One region of the Sinorhizobium sp. FG01 genome, then DNA from elsewhere that is predicted to be linked to it. Evidence: riboswitches for the same ligand, from Rfam matches in the RefSeq annotation. Region 1 holds a riboswitch; each other region holds the start of a gene.
The links. A riboswitch is a leader RNA that binds a small molecule or an ion and turns the genes downstream of it on or off. The one in region 1 is predicted to bind thiamine pyrophosphate.
Positions count from the first base shown of each region.

Region 2: it holds a riboswitch for thiamine pyrophosphate, as region 1 does, so the genes downstream of both, thiB (thiamine ABC transporter substrate binding subunit) here and thiD (bifunctional hydroxymethylpyrimidine kinase/phosphomethylpyrimidine kinase) in region 1, are expected to answer to the same signal.
Region 3: it holds a riboswitch for thiamine pyrophosphate, as region 1 does, so the genes downstream of both, thiC (phosphomethylpyrimidine synthase ThiC) here and thiD (bifunctional hydroxymethylpyrimidine kinase/phosphomethylpyrimidine kinase) in region 1, are expected to answer to the same signal.

Region 1 is NZ_NWTB01000006.1:307,922-311,189, reverse strand. Features, by position in the region: gene CO656_RS11800 (polysaccharide biosynthesis tyrosine autokinase) at 1-565, shown strand, start outside; gene thiD (bifunctional hydroxymethylpyrimidine kinase/phosphomethylpyrimidine kinase) at 671-1,471, opposite strand; TPP riboswitch at 1,547-1,649, opposite strand; gene CO656_RS11790 (peroxiredoxin) at 1,867-2,526, shown strand; gene CO656_RS11785 (serine hydrolase) at 2,605-3,268, opposite strand, start outside.
Region 2 is NZ_NWTB01000007.1:184,435-187,702, reverse strand. Features, by position in the region: gene CO656_RS13195 (ABC-F family ATP-binding cassette domain-containing protein) at 1-313, opposite strand, end outside; gene CO656_RS13190 (thiamine diphosphokinase) at 318-968, opposite strand; gene CO656_RS13185 (GNAT family N-acetyltransferase) at 1,053-1,532, opposite strand; TPP riboswitch at 1,688-1,803, shown strand; gene thiB (thiamine ABC transporter substrate binding subunit) at 1,852-2,880, shown strand; gene thiP (thiamine/thiamine pyrophosphate ABC transporter permease ThiP) at 2,888-3,268, shown strand, end outside.
Region 3 is NZ_NWTB01000012.1:201,667-204,934, reverse strand. Features, by position in the region: gene CO656_RS21150 (hypothetical protein) at 1-83, shown strand, start outside; gene CO656_RS21145 (hypothetical protein) at 237-557, shown strand; gene CO656_RS21140 (transposase) at 571-1,215, opposite strand; gene CO656_RS30890 (hypothetical protein) at 1,234-1,515, shown strand; TPP riboswitch at 1,770-1,881, shown strand; gene thiC (phosphomethylpyrimidine synthase ThiC) at 1,979-3,268, shown strand, end outside.

The DNA.
Region 1 (3,268 bases):
CTCGAGCGGCAAGCGGACACTGTTGATCGACGCCGACATCCGCAAGCCCGGTCTCACCCAGATGATCACGCCGGCTCCGCGCACGGGGCTGGTCGAGACGCTGACGGGAGAAGCGACCTGGCCCGCCGGCATCAAGGTGGATCAGCGCACAAAGCTCGCGATCCTGCCGGCCGGCGGCGGAGCGTCGGATCGCAGGCATCAGAGCAACGAACTGCTCGCCTCCCAGGCGATGGCGGGGCTCATCGAGAATGCCCGCAATTCCTTCGACTACGTCGTGGTCGATCTCGCCGCGCTTGCTCCCGTGGTCGACGCGAAGGCCTTCACGCCGCTCGCAGACGGCGTCCTCTTCGTGGTAGAATGGGGCCGCACGCCCTCGAGGCTCGTTCGGGACCTCTTGAATTCCGAGCCGCAGATCGATGCAAAGGTCCTGGGCGTGATCCTCAACAAGACCGACATGGACGAACTCGAGAAATACAGCGACTTCGGCGGTGCGGAGAAATATCGGCACCGCTACGGCAAGTACTATATCGAGGAAGGCGTCACGAGCCGGCACACGGCCGCCTGACCGCGAACTCCTGCGCGGTGCTATAGGCGGCCCTGAATGGGTTCGCCTATAGCTGCTGCAATTGCCGGTGGGCGTGGCGGCAATCCCGCCTAATATGAATCCGCCTCAGCGCCCCCACCATTCGTGGAAATGGTGGACCGGTCCCCGGCCCCCTCCGACCTTCAGCCGGTCGGCGGCGGAAATCGCCGCGTGCAGATAGGCCTTCGCGGCGCCCACCGCCTCGGCGAGCGGCTGTCCGTTGGCAAGACCGGCGGCGATGGCGGCCGAAAGCGTGCAGCCGGTCCCGTGATCGTTGCGTGTTTCGATGCGCCGCGCCGGGAAGCGGACGAGCCGATCGCCGTCGAAGAAGAGGTCGGTCGCGTCGCTGCCTCTCCGATGCCCTCCCTTGATCAACACCGAGCGGGCGCCCGACGTCATGAGGGCCTCGGCTTGGCGGGTCATCTCGGCGTCGTCCTCTGCAACCGGGCGGCCGGTGAGAAGTGCCGCCTCCGGCAGATTGGGTGTGACGACGATTGCCAAGGGTAGAAGCTCATGCGTGAGCGCGGCCATCGAATCCGGCTGCAACAACGGATCGCCGGAGGTTGCGACCATGACCGGGTCGACAACAGCGCGCCTCTCGAAGCGGCGCAAGCCTTCGGCGATGGCGATGATCGTTTCCCGGCGCGAGACCATACCGATCTTGATCGACTTCACGTCGAGATCGGAAAAAAGCGCGTCTATCTGCGCTGCGACAATCTCCGGCGAGACGTCCTCGACGGCGGTGACGCCCTTCGTATTCTGCGCGGTAATCGCCGTCACGACGCTGGCGCCGTAGACGCCGAGGGCCGAAAAAGTCTTGATATCCGCCTGGATACCGGCCCCGCCGCCCGAATCCGATCCGGCAATGGTGAGCGCGATCGGCGGCACGGGCGCATGAGGCTGCATTGGTCGATCTCCTGGTGAAAAATCACGGAGACCCAGGTGAAGGCGAAGACGTGGCGGAGGGTAGCCTCTTTCCGTTCCTACGCCGGCATGACCCGGATCAGGTTCAAGGGTCCGGCTCACCGCCGTCTCAGCGCCGCTCGGCGCTCCCCTCGGAATGCCGACATTCTATGCGGCAAGCATGCGGCAGTGTCAACGCTGCCACCTGCGAGCGACTGCTTGCGGACCCGCCATCTGCCGATGGAAGATTTTTCTCTGAAGCGGCAGAAACACGCTGCAGACGTTTCTCTTGCGCGTCGCGACGGCGCGTTTCGTCCTCGAAAACTCCGTTGATTGCGCTATTCTTGGGCCCATTCCCGTCGACCCGAAAGGAGCAAGCCATGAGCCTCCGCATCAACGACACCGCCCCCGATTTCACCGCCGAGACGACACAAGGCACCGTCAATTTCCATGAATGGATCGGCGATGGCTGGGCGGTGCTCTTCTCGCATCCGAAGAATTTCACGCCCGTCTGCACCACCGAACTCGGCGCCATGGCCGGGATCGAAGGCGAGTTTCGCAAGCGCGGCGTCAAGATCATCGGCATTTCGGTCGATCCCGTCGACAGCCACGCCAAGTGGAAGAACGACATCAAGGTCGCGACCGGCTTCGACGTCGAATATCCGCTGATCGGCGACCGGGATCTGAAGGTGGCCAAGCTCTACGACATGCTGCCCGCCGGCGTCGGCGACACGTCCGAGGGCCGCACGCCCGCCGACAACGCCACCGTGCGCTCGGTCTATGTCATCGGACCCGACAAGAAGATCAAGCTGATCCTCACCTATCCGATGACCACCGGCCGCAACTTCAACGAGATCCTGCGCGCCATCGATTCCATCCAGCTCACCGCCAAGCATCAGGTCGCAACGCCGGCAAACTGGAAGCAGGGCGAAGATGTCATCATCACGGCCGCAGTATCGAACGAGGACGCCATCCAGCGCTTCGGCTCCTTCGACACCGTTCTTCCCTATCTCAGGAAGACGAAGCAGCCGACGGCATGAGGCCCTGGGCAGCGCGTAACGACCAACAGCCGCGAAGGGCTCGTTTAGCCTTTCGCGGCTTCGATAGTCCTCCCCAACTCAATCCGCTTTCACTGCGCTGACGATTTCCGCCAGGACGCGATGCAACGCGTCGCGGTAGCCGTTGCGCGCCGACGGGCCGCTCTCCTCGGAGGTCATGACCACGGTGAGCTTCAGCGCCGGGACGATGTAGAGCATCTGGCCGCCATAGCCCCAGGCGAAATGGACCGTCTCGCCGCCGATCCGGCGGGTGAACCAGCCATAGCCATAGGCGTCGCCGGAGAAATAGGAGTTCGTGTGGGGCTGCCACGAAAGATCGATCCAGTCCGCCGGAACGATCTGCCGTCCGTCGGACGCCCGGCCGCCCTTGCGGTATAGTTCTCCGAAGGCAAGCAACGATCTTGCGCTCATCGCCATCTGATTACCGCCGAGATAAATGCCCTGGGGATCGCGTTCCCAGGCACCGATCCTGAAACCCTGAAGCGGACCGAGCCAATCGCGCGCGAGCGCGAGCGTCGACTTGCCGCCGGCCTTGGTGAGGATCGCCGAAAGCAGGTGCGTCGAGGCTGTCGAATAGAGCATCCGGCCGCCAGGCTCGTCGGCGAAAGGCTGCGAGAGCGCGAAGCGAACCCAATTGCGGCTCGATACCCAACGGCCGTAATTCGGCCCCGACAGCCGGCCAAGTCCGGCCTGCATGGAAAGCAGGTTGCCGATGGTGATATCA
Region 2 (3,268 bases), on a different contig from region 1:
GGTAAGTGACGCGGTAGTGATCGTCGCCGGGTCCCAGCCCCGCCTCCGCATAGGCCTGCACCGTATCGAAGCCGTCGAAATCCGGCGCCTGGTGCAGATAGCGGATTGTCACCGACGGGTGCCGGAAAACCTCTCCGGACTGCGCCTCGGCGAGGCCCGCGGCGATCTTCATCAGCGTCGACTTGCCGGATCCGTTTCGGCCGACGAGGCAGATGCGGTCGCCGGGCTCGACCTGCAGATTGGCGCCGGCGAGAAGCGGCGTGCCGCCGAAGGTCAGGAAGATGTCGTCAAGCTTGAGGATGGGGGGCGCCAAGGCGTCAGGCTCCGGAAAGATCGTAGGGGCGGGCGAGGACCACGGCCCGGCCGGATTTCAGGAAGAAGCGGACCGGACCTTCCGCGACGTTGGAAATGGTCCGGGACGATCCGAAGGAAAGCGCGAAGCCGTCGAGCGGATAGCGGACGTTTTCGATCGACAGTCCGGAAAGCTCGGTGAATCCGAGGACCGAAAACAGGCTGCCCTTCGGCAGGTCGATCTCACGGGTGCCCGGCATCAGCGGATAGGCCTCCTCCTCGCCCGAGGTCATGAACGCATCGTGGCCCTCTTCCGCAAGCGCCGCGAGTTGCAAGAGATGCAGGAAGGCATGGTCGCTGCGGGTGCCGCCGAGCGCGCCGGCGAAGATCAGCGTGGTCGCACCGCGCGCAAGCGCGGCCTCGACCGCGATCTCGCCATCGGTGGCGTTCTTGGCGGCGGGATAGTTTTCCCGCGGGACTTGGGCGAATGCCGCCAGCAGCGTTTCGTCGGTCGAATCGAAATCGCCGACCCAGAGATCCGGGACGATGCCGAGGGTCTTCGCGTGGCGCATGCCGCCGTCCGCCGCGATGAACCGGCTGCCGGAAAGCTGCGCCGTCAGCCGCTCCGTCAAGCTGAGCGCGCCGCCGAGAAGAATGGTGAAGGTCGATCGGGTCATGGCAGAAGCCCATAGCGCAAAGCGGCAGCGAAGGAAAAGGGTAGAACGCCTCTTCGGGCCGTTTGGCCAACAGGACTGCTTGGATCAACTTCCGCTTTCCTCTGGCAACAGCATGTCGGCATAGAGGCCGGGCGTCGAATCGGGAATCTCCACCGCGCCGACGGCGCGCGAGTAAAATTCGGCCGGGCCGACGCCGCCGATGATCGCATAGGCATAGCCGGCGGCGCGCATGGCGGAGAGGCTCTCGAAGAGCAAAGCCTCGCCGATGCCGCGGCCGCGCAATGTTTTGTCGACGCCCGTCGGACCGAAGAAGCCGAGCGCCGTCACGTCATGGCAGGCAAAGCCGGCAAGCTCGCCCTTGCAGAGCGCGAGATGGATCCGCGTCGGCGTCGAGGAGAAGGCCGCTTCCGCCTCGCCCGCCCAAAGGGTGCCGAAGCGCTCCTCGATCCAGGAGACGACGATCCTGCGCTCGGGCGCCAGGGCGCGCCGAATGGCAACGTCGGGGCCGAGCCGTGACGCGCGATCCTCGGGCAAAGCATAGAGGCGAACGAGCATATCCGGCATGAAATGGCCTCGCTTGGCGAACAAAACGCCGCCGCCGTTGTTTGAATTTCAAAGCCTTGCAGGCTTCGGGCCTCTTAATAGCGCAGGCAGCGCCAAGGGCCAATGCTCCGGCCGAAACTCCGCTTGCCTTGGCTGCCGCCCGAAGCTAAATCTTGGTTGCTCTAACGGGGTGCCTGGAACCGCTCGCGGATTCAATGGCTGAGAGGCTTCGAGCCAACCCGCGGAACCTGATCCGGCTCGTACCGGCGGAGGGATTAGAAGCGATCGGACCGATACGCGCTTTTCCCGTGCAACATCAACAACAGGGAGAAGTGCCCAGATGTCCAGTTCACTCCATCGCAAGATCCTTGGCCGGCTGGCTATCGCCACCGTGGCCATCGCGGCATTTTCCGCGAGCGCCGCAGCTGCCGAAAAGACGCTGACGATCTACACCTATGAGAGCTTCATCACCGAATGGGGTCCTGGCGCCAAGGTCGCCGAAACCTTCGGCAAGACCTGCGACTGCAAGGTGAATTATGTCGGCGTTGCCGACGGCGTCGAGCTCCTGACGCGGTTGAAGCTGGAAGGCGAGGGTTCGAAGGCCGACATCGTTCTCGGCCTCGATACCAACCTCGTCGCCGAGGCCAAGGCCACCGGCTATTTCGCCCCGCACGGCCTCGACACAAAAGGCCTCAAGGTTCCCGGCGATTTTTCCGACGATACCTTCGTGCCCTATGACTTCGGCCACTTCGCCGTGGTCTACGACACCGAGACCCTGAAGAGCCCGCCGAAGAGCCTCAAGGAGCTGGTCGAGGGCGATCCTGCGCAAAAGATCGTCATCGAAGACCCGCGCACCTCGACGCCCGGCCTCGGCCTGCTGCTCTGGGTGAAATCGGTCTATGGCGACAAGGCCGGCGAGGCCTGGGCCAAGCTCAAGGAGCGCGTGCTGACGGTGACCCCCGGCTGGTCTGAAGCCTATGGCCTGTTCACCAAGGGCGAGGCGCCGATGGTGCTCTCCTACACCACCTCCCCTGCCTACCACATGGTGGCGGAAGGAACGGATCGTTATCAGGCAGCAGCCTTCGCCGAGGGTCATTACATCCAGATCGAAGTGGCCGGCGTGACGAAGAACGCCAAGGAGCCGGAACTCGCCCGCCAGTTCCTCGCCTTCATGACCGGCCCGGAATTCCAGTCGATCATTCCGACGACCAACTGGATGATGCCGGTCGGCACCACCAAAGAGCCGCTGCCGGAAGCCTTTGGCAAACTCGTCAATCCCGAAAAGACCTTGCTGCTGCCCTCGGAGGAGGTCGCGGCCAACCGCAAGGCCTGGATCGACGAATGGCTGGCGGCGATGAGCGAGAACTGAGGCCGGCTTGTTCGACAGCACCGAGAGCAGGATGACGATCGCCGCCGCGGCTTTCTGCCTCGGCGGCATCCTGCTTTTTGTCGGCATGGCGGGAATGGCCCTCATCACGCAGACGGGCGAGAGCAACGCCGACGGCCTGTTCGACGCCTATATCTGGCGCGTCACGCGCTTCACGCTGCTGCAGGCGGGCCTCTCGACGGCCCTGTCGATCCTCTTCGCCATTCCCGTGGCACGCGCATTGGCACGGCAGGCGTCCTTCCCCTGCCGGATCTGGATGCTGCGGCTGATGGCCCTGCCGCTCGGCCTGCCGGCGCTCGTCGCGGCGCTCGGCCTGATCGAGGTCTGGGGCCGGCAGGGCATTCTGAACCACGTTCTCTCGGCAATGGGC
Region 3 (3,268 bases), on a different contig from region 1:
AAAATCTGACGTTGGACTTCAGCCAGTTGTTGCCCTGGTGGACGGATATCCAGGAACGTCAGAAAGCAAGAAATCGAGACTGAGGGCGAAGCTGGTCCTTGGCTTCCTCGGTACGTGGGGCAGATTGGGTGGCGAAGCCCGAAATCAAGTAGCTGAACGATCCTGTGGGTAGCCCGTGAGCTGCGATTGCCTTGGCGCATGTTCGGCGCGACCATCGCTGTAGATGGGAGGCGAAGATGCACGGGATCGACCTTGACGGCTTGAGTGAAGCAGAACTGATCGAATTGCACGATGCGGTCGTCGATCGGCTGCACTTTCTGCATCAGCAGAAGACGACGCACGCGTTGCTCGAACTGGCGATCGGCGAGCGTGTGGTGTTCGAAGACAATCACGGCCAGACGCAGGCTGGAATCGTCATCCGTCGAAACCGCAAGACGGTCACGGTGCACGGCGACAACGCCCGGCAATGGAATGTCTCACCGCAGTTGCTGCGAAAGGAAAAGCGAACTGACGAGGGCCAGAGCGGCAAGCTGGTGCCGTTTTCGAGAAAGGCCTGATTTTAGCTCGCCATCATGACGAGTTGCGACAGAGGTGGAATTGGCCGTCCTGAGCTCCCAAGCCGAGGCGATCCCCCAGGAAATGATAGAAGGAGATACCGAGCTTTTGGCAGGTCTTCATCAGCCCGAGCATGACGTCACGGGCGATGCGACCGTCGCCGCCGGAGATCTTGCGCCTGGTGACGAAGGAACGAATATCGTTCTCCGACGCGTTGGTGTGCAGTGGAATATACGGGTGCTCGAGAACTTTGAGCAGTTCAGCCTTGCGTCGATGGAGGCGCGCGAGCAGCTTGTCGAGCGTGTCATAGCCGGTACGTCGCGCGAATATTTTGTCGAACCTGCGCCGAAACCCGGTGATCAACTGCGGTGAAGGTTGCTGTTTCCAGACCTTCAGCGCCTTGTAAAAGCGCCAGACGAGATCGCGGGTCGTCGTGACCAGCCGTTCCTGTTTCGGTGTCGCCGGCATCAGTTTCTGCAGCAGGCGTTCCGCATGGATCCAGCACAGGGCGTGGTTGGCGACACGGAACTGCCCCGCATCGTCCGAAACGATCACCGTGCTGCCGAGCAGGCCGTGATGGCGGATGGCGCCCCAGATCGCCGCCTCCGCAACAGGACGCAGAAGCTGTCGGTCGAGGATATCGATGCCCTTGCTGGCCAAATGCTCGAGGAACGCAACTTGATCGGTGAATATGGCAGGGGGATTGGTCTTGAGCCTGGCCATAATCGCGTGCTCGACGCCCTGCGCCTTCAGCCAGTTCATCGCCTCGTCATTGAGAACATAGTCCTGATGACCCGCCCGCAAGATGGACAGGAAATTGAGCCGCGATTTCGACAGGCTGGTGCGGAAGGTGGAAAAGTGCTCGCCGCCAATCTGGGTGGTGAAGGCATTGCGCCGATTGTGCCGCGCACCGGTATCGTCGACCGTGATGAACGGCGCCGAGACGAGCCCGGCATGTAGAACCGCACTGTCTTCCTCGGGCTTAGAACGGTAACTTCAATGAATCTTAACTCCTTGAAATCACGGTTAATGCTTGGTTAAGTGGAAGTAATCTCCACCTTGACTTCCGCTACCGACCATGATGTTTCAGGCCACATCTCCCTATCGATAGTATTCAAGTATCGATAGTGCGACGGAATGCCCGCACGTCGCACTCGGTTCCTAACCTCCTCTAAACAGTCTTGACGCCGCGGCGATAACAGTGACTATTGGCGTCCATTCACCAGGGGGGTCCCGGCAAGGGGCTGAGATACTGCTAGAGCGCGCAGTGACCCGTTGAACCTGATCCAGTTCATACTGGCGTAGGGACGGTGCAGACGCTTGATGCCAGGATTCCGTATTCCCGCGATCCATCGGCGATGCGTCTTTTCATCCTTCCGGCTTCAGAACTGGGTCTCCAACGCGAAAACTTTGGAGCCTCATGATGAATGTTTTCAAGTCTCTCGCAGCACCCTCGGTCACCCAGGGACCGCTTCCGGCCTCCCGCAAGGTCTACAAGCCGGGCGAGATCCATGCCGGCATCCGCGTGCCGATGCGGGAGATCGCGCTGCATCCGACCTCCGGCGAGCCGCCGGTCACCGTCTATGATGCCTCCGGCCCCTATACCCTCGAGGGCGCCGATATCCATATCGACGAGGGCCTGCCGCGGCTGCGCCGCGACTGGATTCTGGCGCGCGGCGATGTCGAAAGCTATGAGGGCCGTACCGTCAAGGCGGAGGACAACGGCTTTGCATCTGGCGAGCGGCTGACGCCGGAATTCCCCGTCCGCCACCGGCCGCTGAGGGCCAAGCCCGGTCAGGCGATCACCCAGCTTGCCTATGCGCGGGCCGGCATCATCACGCCGGAAATGGAGTTCATCGCCATACGCGAAAACCTCGGCCGCAAGGCCGCCAAGGAGGCGCTCGCCCGCGACGGCGAGAGTTTCGGCGCCGCGGTTCCCGATTTTGTCACCCCGGATTTCGTCCGCCAGGAGGTCGCCAGCGGCCGGGCGATCATCCCCGCCAACATCAACCATCCAGAATCGGAACCGATGATCATCGGCCGCAATTTCCTGGTAAAAATCAACGCCAATATCGGCAACTCCGCCGTCACCTCGTCTATGGCAGAAGAGGTCGAGAAGATGGTCTGGGCAACCCGCTGGGGCGCCGATACGGTCATGGACCTTTCGACCGGCCGCAACATCCACAACATCCGCGAATGGATCATCCGCAATTCGCCGGTACCGATCGGCACGGTGCCGCTCTATCAGGCGCTGGAGAAGGTCGGCGGCATCGCCGAGGATCTCAGTTGGGAGGTCTTCCGCGACACGCTGATCGAGCAGGCCGAGCAGGGTGTCGACTATTTCACCATCCATGCCGGCGTGCGGCTGCACTATATCCCGCTCACCGTCGATCGCGTCACCGGCATCGTCTCGCGCGGCGGCTCGATCATGGCCAAGTGGTGCCTGCATCACCACCGCGAAAGCTTCCTCTACGAGCATTTCGACGAGATCTGCGACATCTGCCGCGCCTATGACGTCTCCTTCTCGCTCGGCGACGGCCTGCGTCCCGGCTCGATCGCCGACGCCAATGACGCGGCGCAGTTCGCGGAACTCGAAACGCTCGGTGAGCTGACGAAGATCGCCTGGGCGAAGGATTGCCAAGTGATGATCGAGGGCCCCGGCCACGTGCCGATGCACAAGATCAAGGAGAACATGGACAAGCAGCTCAAAACC